Cohaesibacter sp. ES.047: one gene and its partner. The protein of the gene in region 1 interacts with the protein of each later gene in a pairwise test. Links are inferred from orthologs where the notes say so. Each region holds a gene or a part of one and is shown in the gene's direction. Other genes may lie near its edges.

Region 1 (12,363 bases):
GAGCGGGCGATGGGATTCGAACCCACGACCCCAACCTTGGCAAGGTTGTGCTCTACCCCTGAGCTACGCCCGCGAAACTCGTTCGGTTTCTCAAACCGTTAGCGACAAGTATTCGCTGCCGGAACGGCGCTCCGTGCCGCCGACGCGTGCTTATATGTACGACCTGCAGACCAATTGCAACAAAGAAATTACAAAAAAAGATTTTTTCCCACCGACTGTGAATCTTTTTCACATACCGGAAAAACACCCCTTGCTTTCCGGTCGGATTTCCTGCCGCGGTACTCTTGCGATAAAAGGGGTAGAAGACTAAGAGCGCTATAGGTGACACCGTCCATGACACCTGCGCGGCCGCTCCTGCCGACGCAGACTTCTAGCAAAGAACAACACAGAGGCACCCCAATGGCCGCAACCCGACAGGACCTGTTCGATTTCCTCGCAACCCTCGGCATAAAGACGACAACACACGACCATGAGGCCGTCTTTACCGTGGATGAAAGCCACAAGATCAAGCAAGATCTGCCCGGCGGCCATTCCAAGAATTTGTTCCTCAAGGACAAGAAGGGCAATCTCATTCTGGTCGTCTGCATCAATGACACAGACGTGGATCTCAAGAGCTTTCACAAGAAATATGATTGCGGCCGTGTCAGCTTTGGCAATGCCGATCTGCTGTTTGAGCATCTGGGCGTCACGCCCGGCTCGGTAACACCCTTTGGCCTCATCAACGATCGTGACAAAGGGGCAGTTCAGCTCGTGCTCGATGCCAATCTGATGACCCACGATCTGCTCAACTTCCACCCGCTGGAGAACACGGCAACCACGGCTATCGCCAAAGATGATCTTCTCGCCTTTTTCAAGGCGACCGGTCACGAGCCAACCATTTTGAGGCTCGAAAAGGAAGAAGAAGCATCCTAGCCCGAACGCAGCCTGGACGCGACCTGACCCGGACGCAGCTCGGAAAGGGGCTGTTTGGGCAAGCAAACCATTTGAGCATTGAAGCGACCGGCCACGTTCCCCATATTGATACCAAACCGAAAATCTGACACAAAACAGGAAAGCGGGCCAAACGGACTACCTTCCGAAGCCCTTCCCGTCGAATGTTCACGAATGAAGGACCGCAATCATGAACGACAAGTCCTACGGCTATGGCAGCGGCATGTCCGCAAGCTACACCTCTTCGCAGGGGTCTGGCGCTGCTTCCTTTGGCGCCGCACCATCACCCGCGCCAAAACCGGCCCAGGCTCCACTTCAGGCCCAAGCTCAAGCTCAGGCTCAGGATACCGGTCCTCTCATCATGGACACCACAACCGAGACCTTCATGCAGGACGTCATCGAGGCCTCCAAGGTGACGACGATCCTCGTCGACTTCTGGGCCCCTTGGTGCGGCCCCTGCAAGCAGCTCACCCCCATTCTTGAAAAGGCGGTCACCGAAGCCAAGGGCCGTGTCAAGCTGGTCAAGCTGAACATTGATGATCATCCGGCCATTCCGGGCCAGATGGGCATCCAGTCAGTTCCAGCCGTCGTTGCCTTCAAGGATGGACGTCCCGTTGACGGCTTCATGGGCGTCCAACCCGAAAGCCAGATCAAGGCCTTCATCGAGAAAAACGGCAGTGAACCGGCCGCCGACCCCATTGAGGAAGCCTGCACTCAGGCAAATGGCCTGCTCGATCAGGGCGAACCCGGTGAGGCCCTTCAGATCTTTGGTGCGATCCTTCAGCAATATCCCGATCATGTTCCGGCCATGGTGGGGCTGGGCAACTGCTTCCTCGCTCTGGAAGAACTGGAACGGGCCCGCGGCGTACTCGATGCAATGCCCGAAGAGGCCCTCGCGGACAAGGACGCACAGGCTTTCAAGGCGAGCCTCGAGCTGGCCGAACAGAGCGCCGACCTTGGCGACCTGGGAGAGCTTCAGGCCAAGCTCGACGCCAATCCAGATGACAATCAGGCGCGTTTCGATCTTGCCATTGCGCTCAATGGCAAGAACAAGCGCATTGAGGCACTCGACCATCTCATCACCATCATCAAGAACGATCGTGACTGGAACGAGGACGGCGCCCGCAAACAGCTTTTGCAATTCTTTGAAAGCTGGGGTGTGATGGATCCTGCCAGTGTCGATGGCAGACGCAAACTGTCCTCGGTCCTTTTCTCGTAAGGACCGAACCGGCCTCCCGGCCTGAACTGGCATATCGACCGGCCAAATCACCCTGCGTGACTGAGTCTGTCAGGCAGGGTGGGAGTGGCCGGAGACCGCGCCTTGTGGCGACAAGACAATTTCCGACTAGAAAGCTGTCCGCGCGCGACCAAGTGCGCCGCGCGGGGAACAAGGAGAAACCATGGCCCAAGCTGGCAACGCCTACTATGACAGCCCGAGAGACATTCCGGCCATCATTCCAATCTTTCCGCTCGAAGAAGTCCTGTTGCTGCCACGCACCCAGATGCCGCTTAACATCTTCGAGGACCGTTATATCGCCATGATCGAGCATGCGATGCAGAATGACCGCATCATCGGCATGATCCAGCCGCTCAAGGAAGACGACGTCGTACTCGAGGATAGCGACGACAGCAACGGATCCTCCCAACTCCAGCAGATCGGCTGTCTGGGACGGATCTCGGCCTATGGCGAAACCGGTGACGGGCGTGTGTTGATCACGCTGGCCGGGCTTTGCCGCTTCAAGCTGGTATCCGAAAAGCAATCCGACTTTCCCTTCCGCATGGCAGAGGTGGATTGCGAGGAATTCGCAGAGGACCTGATTGAAGGCTTTGGCGAGGAAGCGGTCGACCGGGACGGACTGCTCGGAATGTTCCGCGCCTTTCTCGACGCCAACGATATGGAAGCGGACTGGGACAATGTGGCCAAATCGTCAAACGAGATTCTGGTCAATTCCCTGTCCATGATGAGTCCTTACGGAATTGCCGAAAAACAGGCTCTTCTGGAAGCAGAAAGCCTGTCCTTGCGCGCCGAAACACTGATCGCCATCACCGAAATGCATCTGGCAAGCGGCGACAGCGACGGCACGGCCACCCTGCAATAAAGACCGGCAGAAGCGATCGGAAAACACGGGAGATTGAGTGTGGCAGAGTCACAATTTAGCAAAACCGCCCAACCGGAGGGAAAAACCGGAACAGTTGATCGCAAGCTTCTGGAAATTCTCGTCTGCCCGGTGAGCAAGACAACACTCATCTACGACGAGGGCGCGCAGGAACTGATCAGCAAGGCAGCCAAGTTGGCCTATCCCATCCGCGAGGGCGTGCCGATCATGCTGGCGAGCGAAGCCCGCAGGCTCGAAGACTGACACCACGCGCGGTGGACAGCCTCACAGCGCCTCTCCCTTGAGCAGGCGCGGCACATCACCCCGATTGCCAGCGGCTTCCTCTATGAACATGCGTTTGAGGGCCGGTAGCCGCTCGACAACACCCAGCCCGAAATCACGCACATGACGCAACACGTCGCTGCGGTTCGAGAATAGCCTGTTGAGAAGATCGCAAGTCATGCCCATCTGCACCACATCGAACCGGCGCCAGCTCTGATAGCGCTCCAGAACGGTAAGCGACCCGATATCCTCGCCCAACCGTGCGCCCGCGACAATCACCTCGGCCAGAGCCGCCGCATCCTTGAAACCCAGATTGAGCCCCTGCCCGGCAATCGGATGAATACCGTGTGCAGCATCGCCGATCAGGGCAAAGCGCGGCGCGACATAAGACCGCGCAAGTGTCATGCCGAGCGGAAAGCCCTTGCGGGGACCAAGCTCCTTGAGCGCCCCCAGCTGCTTGCCGAACCGGCGTTCCAGCTCAAGCCCGAAGGTGAAATCATCCATGTCCAGCATGCGTCTGGCGTCGCTCGTGCGCTCATTCCATACCAGAGACGAGCGATTGCCCTTGAGTGGCAGAATGGCAAAGGGACCAGCTGGCAGAAAATGCTCCACCGCCCGTCCTTCATGGGGCCGCTCATGCTCGACGGTGGTCACGATGCCAACCTGATCATAGTCGACCTTGACGGTCGAAATGCCTGCAAGATCCCTAAGGCGCGACCGCACGCCATCCGCAGCAATCAACAGCCCCGCCTCGATAACCTTGCCCGAGGCAAGCGATATCAGCACCCGCGCTTCTTCATCAACAAAATCACGCACCGACTCCGCTTCAACGAGCTCGACGCCGGCATCACGCGCTGCATCCTGCAGGGCACCCACCATCACACCGTTTGGCACCATGTGTGCAAAGGGCTCGCCATTGTCCGTATCGCCCTCGAATGTCAGCAACACCGGCCGCACCACATCCTGAAGCTTGCTGTCGGTAACGATCATGTCGCGAATGGGTTCGGCGTCCGGCTCGATGGTCTGCCACACACCCAGTTCATCAAGCATTCGCCCAGCCGCAGCGGCCACTGCTGACGCGCGCTCATCCTTGCGCATCACATCAAAGGGCTGCGGTTCGATCACCAGCACCGACAAGTCGACAGCCTGACGGACAGCCAGTGCCAGCGACAGGCCCACATAGCCACCACCGGCAATCACCAGATCATAACGGTCCATCGGTTCGGTGTGCGCTTGGCCTTTGCTTGTTGACATCGGTCTTCCTTTCCGGACAGGCCAACCGGTGCCTGTCAGTTCCGTTTCGCCTCAGTTTATGCATCTTTCTACGAAGAAGCGAAAGCACAAGTTCTTATCAGGCAACCCCAATACCCCTAATTTCCGACTCCGGACCAATTGCAATCACACGCCAATTCGGAGACTGTGACGTCTTTAAACCAGCACGTTATCTAGTAAGCCGACGGACCTTCACATGAATTCAGCAATTGACACTCTGCTTTCCATTCTCGATCTGGAGCAACTGGAGGTAAATCTGTTCCGGGGCACAAGTCCAAAGGAGGGATGGCAGCGGGTCTTTGGTGGCCAGGTGATTGGTCAGGCCCTCGTTGCAGCATCGCGCACAGTGCCGCCGGATCGCTTCGCCCATTCTCTGCAATGCTATTTCATGCGACCGGGCGATCCCACCACGCCCATCATCTACCAAGTGGACAATCTGCGCGACGGCCAGTCCTTTGTCACGCGCCGTGTGCTGGCGATCCAGCATGGCGAGGCGATTTTTGCCATGTCGGCCTCCTTTCATAAAAAGGAAGAAAGCTTTGCTCATCAGATGGGCATGCCTGACGTACCCGCGCCGGAAGACCTCGCCACAGAAAAAGACGTCTTTGAGGCGCTGATGACCAAGGCTCCGGATGACATCAAAGGCTATTTCCGGCGCACACGGCCCATCGAATTGCGCCCGGTGAATATCGAGCATTACACGACCAACAAGAAGCTCGATCCGATCCAGCATGTTTGGGTTCGAACAACCTCAAAACTGCCAGATGATCCGGCCATTCACAAATGCGCTCTGGCCTATGCCTCCGACATGACCCTGCTCGACACATCGCTGTTTGCCCATGGCCGCTCGGTATTCCACGAGGACATCAGCGCAGCAAGCCTTGACCATGCCATGTGGTTTCATGCCGACTTTAAGGCGGACGAATGGCTGCTCTATTCCCAGGACAGTCCATGGGCCGGCGGCGCGCGCAGTTTCAATCGCGGATCCATTTTTCGCCGCGACGGGGTTTTGGTCGCCTCTACTGTTCAGGAAGGACTAATTCGCAAAGTGAGCATATAAGTGGCACTGCAGACGGACGCTCGCCAGACGAATTAACCATATCGCCCAAAGCTTGAGCAGTTTAAACTCTTGAAATGACTCCCCACCGGGCCATGATTTGAAAATCGAGGCATTTAACTGGACAAAAATTGTGCAATTTATATTTTTTGAGCGTTTTTTAGTCAAAATTGGTCGTTGCACAATTATCAAGCAAGCCACATTTCCAAACTCAAATTCCCGATTTCAACGCGTTTTCAGTAGCTTAACAAAAAGTTACTGAAATTGGCACGGCTCTTGAAAGAGCAAGGGGGATGAAACGAAAAAGCCCGACCCGAATTCGCCTGACATTTGGGGAGGTATCGTCAAAAAAGAAACCCAATGAGGGACATGAGAGAGTGCCATGAAGTTCATTATCGCCATTATCAAGCCATTCAAGCTAGAAGCCGTGCGCGAAGCGCTGTCCGCTGAAGGCATTGAAGGCCTGACCGTGACGGAAGTCAAAGGCTTTGGTCGTCAACGGGGTCACACCGAAATCTATCGCGGGACCGAATATTCGGTCAGCTTCCTTCCCAAACTCAAAATCGAAGTTGCCGTTACATCGGACAAGGCTGAAAAGACCATTGAAGCCATCTCCAAGGCAGCGGCCACCGGCCAGATCGGTGATGGCAAGATCTTCGTCACCTCTCTTGAGCATGTCATGCGCATCCGCACCGGCGAAACCGACACCGACGCGCTCTAAGCCAATCCCAGTCAAGTAGAAGCGAAAAATCAAGGACAACCCTATGTCAAAAGTAACCCTTGCCCTTCTTGTTGGCGCAGCTGCCTTTGTGGCGGGCCCGGCCCTTGCACAGGACGCCGCCGCTCCAGCTGCCGAAGTAGCAGCCGCGACCGGCGAAGCTGCTAGTCATACTCAATATATTCTGAACACCTTGCTCTTCTTGATCGGTGGCTTCCTCGTCATGTGGATGGCCGCTGGTTTCGCAATGCTCGAAGCCGGTCTGGTTCGCACCAAGAACGTCTCGATGCAGAGCCTGAAGAACATCGCCCTGTATTCCGTTGCAGGCATCATGTACTACCTGATCGGCTACAACCTGATGTACACCGGCGTTGATGGTGGCTATATCGGTTCCTTCTCCTTCATGTATGGCATCGATGCGGTTGGCGGCAACGCTCTGGATACCGGCTATTCCACCGCATCTGACTGGTTTTTCCAGATGGTGTTCGTGGCAACCGCCGCATCCATCGTGTCCGGTACCCTTGCCGAGCGCATCAAACTGTGGCCTTTCATGATCTTCACAGTGGTCCTGACCGGTTTCATCTACCCAATCGCCGGGTCCTGGCAGTGGGGTGCAGGTTGGCTGTCCGAAATGGGCTTCTCCGATTTCGCCGGTTCCACGCTCGTTCACTCCGTTGGTGGCTGGGCAGCTCTTGCTGGTGCTCTGCTTCTCGGTGCACGTAAAGGCAAATACGCAGCAGATGGCACCGTGAACCCGATGCCTGCTTCCAACGTTGCTCTGGCGACCCTTGGCACGTTCATCCTGTGGCTCGGCTGGTTCGGCTTCAACGGCGCATCCCAGCTCGCTATGGGCACCATTGGTGATGTGACCGACGTTTCCCGCATCTTTGCCAACACCAACATGGCAGCTGCTGGCGGTGTCGTCACGGCAATGATCCTTCTGCAGATCCTCTACAAGAAGGTCGACGTGACCATGGTCCTCAACGGCGCACTGGCTGGCCTTGTTGCCATCACCGCTGAACCGCTGACCCCAACCATTGGTCAGGCCATCATCATCGGCGCCATCGGCGCAGCCATCGTCGTCTTTGCGGTTCCGCTTCTCGACAAGCTGAAAATCGATGACGTTGTCGGCGCAATCCCTGTCCACCTTCTGGCTGGCATCTGGGGCACCATGATTGTTCCGTTCACCAACGATGGCACCTCCTACGTGACCCAGTTCATCGGTGTCGTCTCCTACGGCGTCTTCACCCTTGTCTGCTCGTTCATCGTATGGGGCATCCTGAAAGCCGTCATGGGCATCCGTGTTACCGAAGAAGAAGAATACATGGGTCTCGACAAAGCCGAAATCGGCGTCGAAGCATACCCGGAATTCGGCCACGGCAGCCAGCGCGTATAAGCGATACAAGAGCAGAGCGGAGGCCATCACCTCCTCCGCTCAAAGCTCACTTGCCCACAACTGGGCTCCAGAGGGAGAAACCCGTCGGCAACCACCGGCGGGTTTCTTTTTTTGTCTTTTTGCTCGATCTACATCGCTTCAAGAAGCAAAGAACGGTGCGGCGCCAACGTCACGGCATGAAGGCATAAAAAAAGGGCAGCCGGTCAAGGGCTCCCCACTCGCTGCTGGCCTAAGTGCCGCAGCTTTCGATCATCAGTTTATGTATACTCAGAACTGCATGCTGTCCGCCAGATTGCCGGTCTTTTTGTTCCATTTGGCCTGAACCTGACCGCAGACGAAATTCCTCACCAATTTTTCGGCATCGGGTTCGGCCGTCGCTTCGACCAAGCCAGCGATGCAATCGTCATGCTTTTGGTATTTGGTGATAACCAGCGCCTGATCCTCGGCGTTGGTGCGATCGCGCGCAAGCACAAAGAAACTCCCTCTCCGCCTTTAGAGCTGCTTCAAATGCTGGCCTTCCGCATCGACGATGCGAGTCATGCACGGTGCCGTTTCGACCTTGCTGTATTGCGACGTCATCTCTTGAGATCGCGCCGGAGAGCCAAGAAGCAAAATCGCTCCCAAAAGAGAGCTACCGGCGACAAACCCCATGAACTTAACCGGATCAAAAACAACCATTTTCATCCTCACGACTGATCAGTTGATATTTAAAGTCCAAGCGATTTCAGTGTTTTCCCTCATCGCCCTCGCTTATATGACGCGCTAAGCCCGAAAAAGGTTCCAATAAATACTTAAAATTTGCACAGAGCCGATCACTAAAATTTTGAAGATCAACGCATTTATACGGAAAATTACAGGCGCTTGATCCGGCACAGCAAAGAAAGACGCGTCGCTAGATCAAAGGTTTGTCTTGCACTCACGGCAAAGAAACCCTAAACCGGCAACAACAATCGACCATTGCATGGCGACGTGGGGTTGGCATGCAATTGGTCGGGTCCAACCCTGTCCGATTTATTGCAATCGGGCCGGACGAGCATCAGGCCCCAATTGGAGTTGCAGCCATGAATATCAGCGAAATCCCTGCCGGCAAGAACGCACCGGAAGACATCTTTGTCGTGATTGAAGTGCCAAAGGGTTCTTCTGTAAAATATGAAGTCGAGAAGGATTCCGGTGCCGTCTTTGTGGACCGCTTCCTGTTCACCCCCATGGCCTATCCTTGCGACTATGGCTTCATCCCGAACACCCTTGCCGACGATGGCGACCCGATCGACGTGCTCGTCGTGGGCGATGCCCAGCTCAGCCCCGGTGTGGTCATGCGCGCCCGTCCGATTGGCGTACTGATCATGGAAGATGACGGCGGCAAGGACGAAAAAGTCGTCGCCGTGCCGCACTCCAAGCTGACCAGCCACTACGATCACATCAAGACCTATGAAGATCTGCCCAAAAACCTGATCGAACAGATCAAGCATTTCTTCGAGCACTACAAGGATCTCGAGCCCGGCAAATGGGTCAAAATCGATGACTGGGCCGGCCCGGAAAAAGCCATGGAAATGATTCAGATTTCCATCGACAACGTGAAAAACTAAGGCTGTCTCAAGGTCTTATCGACCGGACAACCAATCCAGACATGAAAAAGCGCGGATACCTTCTGGCATCCGCGCTTTTTTTAATGACAATTCACTTTTGGAAAACGCCCAGGTGCAACCAGACCGTATGCCTATCGCAGCACCACAAGCGCTTTAAAACCGATCAGTAGATACCGGTGCGCAGCAGGTTGCGCACAAAGAAGATGGCCAGCAACAGCACGATCGGCGAAAGATCAAGACCACCCATCACCGGAATGATCCCGCGAATACGCGACAATATCGGCTCGGTCAAACGCCAGCAAACCTCATAGATCGTCGAGACGATCTGGTTGCGCGGATTGACGATGTTGAATGCGAACAGCCAGGAAAACACCGCCGTGGCAATCACAATATAGGTATAGATCGCGAGGACCTGATCAATCAGAAGAATTAGAGCTGTCATATTCACCCTCACAACACTCGGTAGGCCATAGCCCCTTGCGATCACGGTCAACCGGCGGGACAAAGACGGCGCCCAAGCGCCGATAACACGTTTCTCATTTAGCGATCCTGCAACACGGCTGCAAGATCACACCGTAAATTCACCCCAGATTCGCTGAAAAAACACCTTTGGTGAGGAATGCCGGTACCGTCACCCTATTGAAAAGCCCCAATACGGACACAAAACACGCACGCATCGGGGCTTTTTAAAATGTGCTGGCTACGCAAATACCAGATGCCAGCTTATCTTTTAATGGCAAGATGCATGCCAGATACAGAGAACGCGTGGAAAATCAATATATTGATGCATGATCAACCAGCGCCCACAACATACGGCCACACCGGTCGGCACACTAAACAGCTGTTAAGATCTGAGACTTGCAGATTGCAAGAGCCTCTTCGCAAATTGCAAAGCGAATTGACTATCGCGGCTGGCGAGGACCGGCAATCCCGATCCATTGGTCAAGAAAAGCCACAAGCCACCGATCCACAGCCGGGTCATAAAGGAACCGTCCGGCATAGTGGTTGCGCTTTTTCTTCGCGCCGGGATACTTGAGGCGCTCGGAGGCCTTGGTCGTCCAGATATGCATCATGCGCAGGGTCACTTCCGGATGGAACTGCAGCCCGAACGCATTCTCACCATACCGGAAGGCCTGATTGTGGAAGGTGTCACCACTGGCCAGCAACTCCGCCTCCTTGGGCAGAGAAAAACCCTCTCCGTGCCACTGATAGACTTTTTTCGGCCATGACATCAAAGTCTCCCCCGCCTCTGTGGGCCGAATGGGATAATAGCCGATTTCCACCAGATCCTTCGGATGGGCCGTTACCTGCCCGCCCAGCTGCTTGGACAGCATCTGACCGCCAAGGCAAATGCCCAGAAATGGCTTATTGTCCCGCAAGGGCACCGAAATCCAGTCGGTTTCGCGCTTGATGAAGGCGTCGGGATCATTGGCGCTCATGGGGCCACCGAAGATCACCGCCCCGGCATGCGCGTCCATGCTTTTGGGCAACGGATCACCAAATCGCGGTCGACGAATGTCAAGCTTGAAGCCCCGTCCCTCGAGCATTGTGCCCACACGGCCAGGTATCGAGGTCTCCTGATGCAGGATTATGAGAACCCTGTCTCCGTCCGCCCTCTTGATACCGCTCATTCTTCAGGCTGCTCCGCCTGCGCCTGAACATGCTGCCGCATCCGGATGCGTTCCCGCCTGGAAACGCCGAGCAGCTCGGACACCCGCCAGACCATATTGTCTTCGAATTCGTCGATCTGACCATCCGCAAACACCAGCTCCCACATCATTTCGATGATTTGGTTCCGGCCTTCGTCATCAAGGTCGCGTTTCAGAACCGATGTGAAGTGATAGAAGTCGACCGCTTCCTTGTCCCGTTGATGCGCAAAAGCAATCAATTCGGCAGTTTCATCATCGGAGAGCGAGAATTTCTCTCTCAAAACCGATTTCAGCACCGCCTGTTCCCGCTCGTCGATCACACCATCAACTGATACAAGATGCACGAGCAAAGCGGCTGTTGCGACCCGGGGATCTCCATCGGCGAAGAGCTGGCTGTCTTCTGTCTCGCCCGCCAATTCGCGGAACATTTCCATGAGTTTTTCAAACATTCGATAATCCAATCCATTCAGCAAAGGCGTGCGGGGGTAAGTAAGTGTCTAGGTAATTGATGAGAACACTGATTCAAGCCTTTACCGTTCCTATGCAGTGAGCATAACGCCTCAAAACCTTCTTTCAACATGAATAATCCCGTTTTTGGTCCGGCAAGGCAAGACATGGCCCCATTCAGTGATTAGGATAGCACCGTGAACAAATCAGAATTTGCAACCGGGCAGCAATTTGATCAACAAACCCGACCAAGGGGGGAAGCAAACAATGAAACAAAGAAAGTTGGGTGCCACCGGTTTTCAGGTGAGCGAAGTGGGTCTTGGTTGCTGGCAGCTGGGCGCCGACTGGGGTGCGCCGGTTGCTGAGGAGACCGGCCTGTCGATTCTTGAGGCCGCATATGATCAGGGCGTCACGTTTTTCGACACCGCCAACGTCTACGGCGCGGGCAAGAGCGAAGAGCTGATCGGCAAATTCCTCAAGTCAAAACCGTCCGCAGACATTCGCGTGGCGACGAAATTCGGGCGTGGCGACGTCTATCCCGATAACTACACCAAGGAAACCCTGCGCGCTGGCATCGACGAATCCCGCAAGCGTCTTGGCATGGATTGCCTCGATCTGATCCAGCTCCACTGCATCCCGACCGAAGTCATGCGCGAGGGCGCGATTTTCGACTGGCTGCGTGAACTCAAGGACCAAGGTGTGATCCGCCACTTTGGTGCCAGCGTGGAAACCGTCGAAGAAGGCCTCATGTGCATCAAGCAGGACGGCCTTCTCAGCCTGCAGGTCATCTACAACCTATTCCGCCAGAAGCTGACCAAGGAGCTGTTGCCAGAGGCACAGGCCAAGGGCGTAGGCATCATCGTTCGCCTGCCGCTCGCCAGTGGCATCCTGTCCGGCAAATTCTCTGCCGCCACGACTTTTGCGGAAAAT
Region 2 (6,161 bases), 220 kb from region 1 along the record:
CTCGAAGAGGGGGACAGACAGGCCCCGGCTGCAACCATCGACGATCTGCCGCTGTTTTCAAGGCCGGTTGCATCCATCACCCCGCAAGAGGTCGATGCTTTGCGGGACGCCCTGATGGAGCTTAACCCAGATGATCTCAGCCCGCGCGAAGCGCAGGACGCGCTCTACAGGCTTAAAGGTCTGTTGTGACCTATATGTTATCAAGGCACCCGGGATTTGCGCTTGACGATGGTGTCGACCTCGTCGCACATTGACGCAAAAAGAGGCACTGCCCGGTTTGTAGGCATATAGCCAGATTTGATCAGCAATTCACAGGTCCCTTTCGGACACAAGGCATGAGTTATGAAAATTTCCCCCCAGACAGACGGCCTGATCGACATTGATGCGACGCAGGCACAGCTCGACAAGATTGTTGCCGATCACGGAGGGGACGCTAAAGACCTGTCCACACGGGCCGATATCCTGCAACTTTTCAAGGACTCCCTGCAAACGGGCCGCGAACGCGCGGAAAAACTGCTCGAAGAGGATGGCATCGGGATTCTGTGCGCCATTCGCCTATCGTATCTGGAAGACCAGCTCATAACGCTCATCCATCGCTTTGCCATCAATCACGTTTACCGCGTCGACAATCCGACTGCTTCCGAGCGCCTCGCGATCGTTGCCGTTGGTGGCTATGGCCGCGCCACGCTGGCGCCCTTCTCGGACATCGATCTTCTGTTTCTGTTGCCCTACAAGCAGACCCCGTGGGGCGAGAGCGTGGTCGAATATATCCTCTACATGCTGTGGGACATGGGGCAAAAAGTGGGCCATGCGACGCGCACGCTCGATGAATGCGTCCGCCTGTCACGCAGCGACATGACCATCCGCACATCCATTCTCGAAGCCCGCTTCATCGATGGCGAAAAGCCCCTTTATGAAGGCCTCATCGACAAGTTCGACAAGGAAGTGATGAAAAATACCAGCGCGGACTTCATCGCCGCCAAGCTCGGCGAGCGGGATTCGCGCCACGAACAGCAGGGCAACTCGCGCTACATGGTCGAGCCCAATGTCAAGGAAGGCAAGGGTGGGCTCAGAGACATCCAGACCCTGTTTTGGATTGGCCAGTATGCCTATCGCGTCCGCAAGGGCAAGGAATTGGTCGACGCCGATGTCTTTTCGGCCGAAGAATATGCGCGCTTCAAAAAGGCCAACAACCATCTCTGGACCGTTCGCTGCCATCTGCACTTCCTCACCGGTCGCCCCGAGGAGCGGGTGAGCTTTGACGTTCAGCGCGAGCTGTCGGAAAAGATGGGCTACAAGTCGCGCCCCGGTCAGAATTCGGTGGAGCGCTTCATGAAGCACTATTTCCTTGTTGCCAAGGAAGTGGGCGAGTTGACGCGCGTCTTCTGCGCAGCTCTTGAAGAGGATTTCGGGCGATCCGCTCCAGGCATCAACCGCTTTCTGAATGCCATACCGTTTCGGCGGCGAAAGATTCGCAATGCAGACGGGTTCTGCATTGATCACGGACGGCTGTCGGTCGAAAACGAAGAAGTCATCAGCCAGAATCCGGTCAATATCCTGCGCATTTTCGAGGTGGCTGATCAAGAGAACCTGTTGCTGCATCCCGATGCCATGCAGGCGATCCATCACAATCTGCGCCTAATCGACAACGACATGCGCAACGACCCGAAAGCCAATGCTACGTTCCTGAGGATCCTGACCTCGCGCCGGGATCCCGAGAGTGTGCTGAGGCGCATGAACGAATCCGGCATTCTGGGTCGATTCATCCCCGAATTCGGTCGCATCGTCGCAATGATGCAGTTCAACATGTATCATCACTATACGGTCGATGAGCATTTGTTGCGGGCGGTCGGCATTCTCTCTGAGATCGAGAAGCAGGAACTCGGAGACGAGCATCCGCTGGCCCATGAGCTGGTGCCAAAGATCAAGGATCGGGTCGTGCTGTATGTGGCGGTCTTCCTGCACGATATTGCCAAGGGACGCCCGGAGCGCCATTCACCAGCCGGTGCGCAGGTTGCGCGCGAGCTGTGCCCGCGTCTGGGCCTGACTGACGAGCAGACCGAACAGGTCGCCTGGCTGATCATGGAACATCTGACGATGAGTCAGGTATCCCAGTCGCGCGATCTGTCCGACCGCAAGACCATCCTTGATTTCTGCAATGTCGTGCAGACCATGGAACAGATGCGCATGCTGCTGATCCTGACGATCGCCGATATCAAGGCCGTCGGGCCGGGCGTCTGGAATGGCTGGAAGGGCCAGCTTTTGCGCACCCTTTATTCCGAGGTCGAACCGATCCTGACCGGTGGCCATTCGCAGCAGAGCCGCGATTCGCGCGTTGCCCGCATGAAAGAAAAGGTCGCAGACCGGCTTTCCGCTTGGAGCGAGACGGAAATTGCGGCCTATCTCGATCTGCATTACTCGGCCTACTGGCTGAGGACCGATGTGGACAGCGCCGTTGCCCATGCCGAGCTCATTTACGAGGCCGACAAGAAAAAGCACAAGGTGGCCACGGCCATCAAGACCTACGAGTTCGAAGGCATCACCGAAATCACCATTCTCGCGCCCGACCATCCGCGCCTTCTGTCAATGATTGCCGGGGCCTGTTCGGCAGCCGGGGGCAACATTGTCGACGCGATGATCTTTACCACCACCGACGGGCGGGCTCTTGATACCATCCTGATCGAACGGGAATTTCTCGAAGACCATGACGAAAGGCGCCGGGCCAATCGGATTGTTGATCTTTTGGTACAGGTCCTAAAGGGCGAAACGCGGCTTCCAGCCCTCGTGCAGCAGAAGGAAGGCCACAAGCGGCGGCTGCAAACCTTCCGCCCGACCACCAAAGTCACGGTCAACAACGAAATCTCAAACCAGGCAACGGTTGTCGAAGTGGAGGGCCTCGACAGACCCGGTCTTCTGTCAGCCCTGACGCGCACCATTTCCGCGCTCAATCTCGACATCGCCTCGGCTCATATCACGACCTATGGCGAGCGGGTTGTCGACGCCTTCTATCTGACTGACCTGACCGGTGCCAAGATCTCCAACCCGGCCCGCAAGGACATCATTTCAGCCCGCTTGATGGAAGTGCTCAAAGGCAAGCTCAAGGAGCGCCCGACAGCGCCTGAGGAATAGCCGCAAATGACCCAAGGCTAGCCCCTCAGATGGTGTTTGACTGGCCAGAATTTGCGCGTATAAGACAAAAGGCCCTCAATGGGCCTTTTTTTACACGCCGGCTCTTTGCTCGTGATCGACACCCAATGGGTAGGGAAGGATGCTTCGATGTCCATGCTGAGAAATTTCGCCACAGTAGGCGTGGCGACCCTTGCCAGTCGGTTTCTGGGGTTTTTCCGCGACATCCTGATCGCCGCCAGTCTTGGCTCCGGACCAATTGCCGATGCCTTCTTTGTTGCCTTTCGCCTGCCAAACCTGTTTCGGCGGCTGTTTGCCGAAGGGGCCTTCAACTCTGCCTTCATTCCGATTTTTGCCGGATCCCTTGAGGATCAGGGCGAAGGCGGTGCGCGCAAGGTAGCCGAAGAGATCGTGGCGGGCCTTCTGTTCGTGTTGTTGCTGTTCACGGCGTTGGCCGAACTGGCCATGCCGCTCCTGATCCATGTGCTGGCACCGGGCTTTGGCGATGATCCGTCCAAATTCGATCTGGCCGTTGTGCTCTCGCGGATCACATTTCCCTATCTTCTGTGCATGTCGCTGATTGCCTTTCTGTCAGGCATTCTCAACAGCCTTGGAAAATTTGCGGCAGCAGCCTTTGCGCCCGTCCTTCTCAATGTGGTGATGATCGCAACCCTGATGCTGATCCTGTTTCTGGGGGTTGATAACAACCCCATGGCTGGGCATTTTCTGGCCTGGGGTGTTTTTATCGCCGGATTCGTGCAGCTTGCGGCTCTCATCTGGGCCATGATGCGGGCCGGGTTTCGGCTTAGCCTCAAACGGCCCCGGCACACGGAAAACACAAGAAAGCTCATCCGTCTTGGCATTCCCGGGATCGTGGCGGGAGGCGTGACGCAGCTCAACATCACCATCGGCACGATCATCGCTTCCTTTCAAGCAGGGGCTGTCTCCTATCTCTATTATGCGGACCGGATCTATCAGCTGCCGCTCGGCGTCGTGGGGATCGCCATTGGCGTGGTTCTGCTGCCTGACCTGACGCGCAAGGTTCGGGCGGAGAAGTCCGAAGCCGTCTACCATGCCCAGAACCGGGCGATGGAATTTGCCATGTTCCTCACCCTGCCTGCCGCCGTCGCGCTGGCGGTGGTGCCCGGCCCGATCATCGCGGTGTTGTTCGAGCGCGGCCAGTTTGATGCAGGCGACACCCAAATGACGGCGATGGCGCTTGCGGCCTTTGCCCTCGGCCTTCCCTCTTTCGTGCTCAACAAGGTGCTGTCTCCGGGCTTCTTTGCCCGTCAAGACACCAAGACACCGATGCAGTTTGCAACCGTCGCCATGGTTATCAATGTGGCTGGCTCGCTTCTGATGTTTCCGTCTTTGCAGCATGTGGGGATAGCCCTTGCGACCACTCTGGCCGGCTGGGTCAACGCTTTATTGCTGGGGGTCACACTCTGGCGACGCGGGCATTTTCATGCCGATGCGCAGCTAATCCGCCGCCTTGCGCTCTATTGCCTTTGCGCGGTTCTCATGGGAGTTGGCGTCTTCATGCTCTCGGCCTATCTGACCCCATGGCTTGAGGCTCCCTTGCTAATCACGCGGGGACTTACGCTCGGGGTGCTCGTGGGGGTGGGGATCGCCCTGTTTCTGGTTACGAGCCTTGTGACCGGTGCGATCTCGCTTGGCGACATCCGCCGCCAGATGCGGCGTGGCACCTGAGCATCAATGAAAACGCGGGTGACGGTTTCGAAAATCCCTTGCATCCAGCTTGGCCTTGTCCGATAACGCTGCAAGCCGCATGTGTCCCGCCGCGCTCATCAGACGCGGATTTTGTGACAATGCGGCACATTTTTTCCCTCCCCCTCGCGCGTCCAACCGCCTGGGCAACATCATGAGGCATTCCATGGCCAGCTTTGAGCCACGTGTATTCTCCGGCATTCAACCATCCGGCAACCTGCATCTGGGCAACTATCTTGGTGCGATCACCAAGTTTGTCGACCTGCAATCCTCCTACAATTGCATTTTCTGTGTCGTCGACATGCATGCCATCACGGTCTGGCAGGATCCCGAAGGCCTGATCCGTCGGACCCGTGAGGTCACGGCGGGCTTTCTTGCGTCCGGCATAGATCCTGAAAAGCATATCGTCTTCAACCAGAGTCAGGTTCCCGCCCATGCCCAGCTGGCCTGGGTGTTCAATTGCGTGGCCCGGATGGGGTGGCTTAGCCGGATGACCCAGTTCAAGGACAAAGCGGGCAAGAACCGCGAGAATGTGTCCTCGGGTCTGTTTGCCTATCCCAACCTGATGAGTGCGGACATTCTGGTCTACAAGGCCACCCATGTTCCGGTGGGCGAAGACCAGAAGCAGCATCTGGAACTGGCGCGCGACACGGCACAGAAGTTCAACATCGACTATGCCGAGCGTATCGCGCAGCTGGGTTATGGCGTGGACAATATCGACCGTGATGTGACGACCGATCCCGAGCTGGTCTTCTTCCCGCAGCCGGAGCCACTGATCGGCGGTCCGGCTCCGCGGGTGATGTCGCTTCGGGATGGTGGCAAGAAAATGTCCTCGTCGGACGCGTCTGACAAAGCGCGCATCAACATGACCGATGATGCGGATACCATCTCTCAAAAGATCCGCAAGGCCAAAACCGACCCTGAAGCCCTTCCCAGCGAAGTCGCAGGACTGGAAGGCCGGGCTGAAGCCTCCAACCTTGTCGGCATCTACGCGGCGCTCTCGGGTCTGTCAAAAGACGATGTTCTAAAGGAACATGGCGGTTCGGAATTTTCCAAATTCAAGCCCGCTCTGGTCGAGCTGTCTCTCTCCAAGTTGTCTCCGATCACCTCGGAGATGCGCCGCTTGATGGACGATCCGGGGCACATCGACGCCGTCCTCAAAAAAGGGGCCGAAAAGGCAGACGCCATCGCCTCCCCCATCCTTGATCAGGTCAAGGATATCGTGGGCTTCATTCGCTAGAAATAGAAGAAGCTTCGTACTACCCGTCAGCCCGGATCAACTTCGTTTGGTCCGGGCTTTCCTGTTC

Evidence for each region.
Region 2: the proteins of CPH65_RS03775 (region 1) and CPH65_RS02690 interact in binary tests that used the Escherichia coli proteins (3 or more experiments, as listed by UniProt). The link is inferred for Cohaesibacter sp. ES.047 from one-to-one orthologs.

The regions. Positions count from the first base shown.
Region 1 is NZ_LT907844.1:832,777-845,139, reverse strand. Bases 4,713-7,688 are described here. They hold CPH65_RS03775 (P-II family nitrogen regulator), read left to right. Parts: upstream 4,713-6,019; coding sequence 6,020-6,358; downstream 6,359-7,688. Other genes in these bases: CPH65_RS03770 (ammonium transporter), read left to right, coding at 6,402-7,688; tesB (acyl-CoA thioesterase II), read left to right, coding at 4,777-5,640. Also shown: CPH65_RS03805 (prolyl-tRNA synthetase associated domain-containing protein), read left to right, coding at 400-912; trxA (thioredoxin), read left to right, coding at 1,121-2,149; CPH65_RS03795 (LON peptidase substrate-binding domain-containing protein), read left to right, coding at 2,331-3,029; CPH65_RS03790 (Trm112 family protein), read left to right, coding at 3,069-3,290; CPH65_RS03785 (ubiquinone biosynthesis hydroxylase), read right to left, coding at 3,312-4,562; more of CPH65_RS03770, read left to right, coding at 7,689-7,751; CPH65_RS03765 (hypothetical protein), read right to left, coding at 8,019-8,222; CPH65_RS03760 (hypothetical protein), read right to left, coding at 8,244-8,429; ppa (inorganic diphosphatase), read left to right, coding at 8,813-9,337; CPH65_RS03750 (YggT family protein), read right to left, coding at 9,501-9,779; CPH65_RS03745 (glutamine amidotransferase), read right to left, coding at 10,240-10,968; CPH65_RS03740 (TerB family tellurite resistance protein), read right to left, coding at 10,965-11,435; CPH65_RS03735 (aldo/keto reductase), read left to right, coding at 11,701-12,363. UniProt on the Escherichia coli protein: Involved in the regulation of nitrogen metabolism. Regulates the activity of its targets by protein-protein interaction in response to the nitrogen status of the cell.
Region 2 is NZ_LT907844.1:618,482-624,642, forward strand. What follows is about bases 1-3,329. They hold CPH65_RS02690 ([protein-PII] uridylyltransferase), read left to right. Parts: upstream 1-342; coding sequence 343-3,129; downstream 3,130-3,329. Other genes in these bases: mutS (DNA mismatch repair protein MutS), read left to right, coding at 1-189; murJ (murein biosynthesis integral membrane protein MurJ), read left to right, coding at 3,208-3,329. Outside these bases: more of murJ, read left to right, coding at 3,330-4,836; trpS (tryptophan--tRNA ligase), read left to right, coding at 5,021-6,094.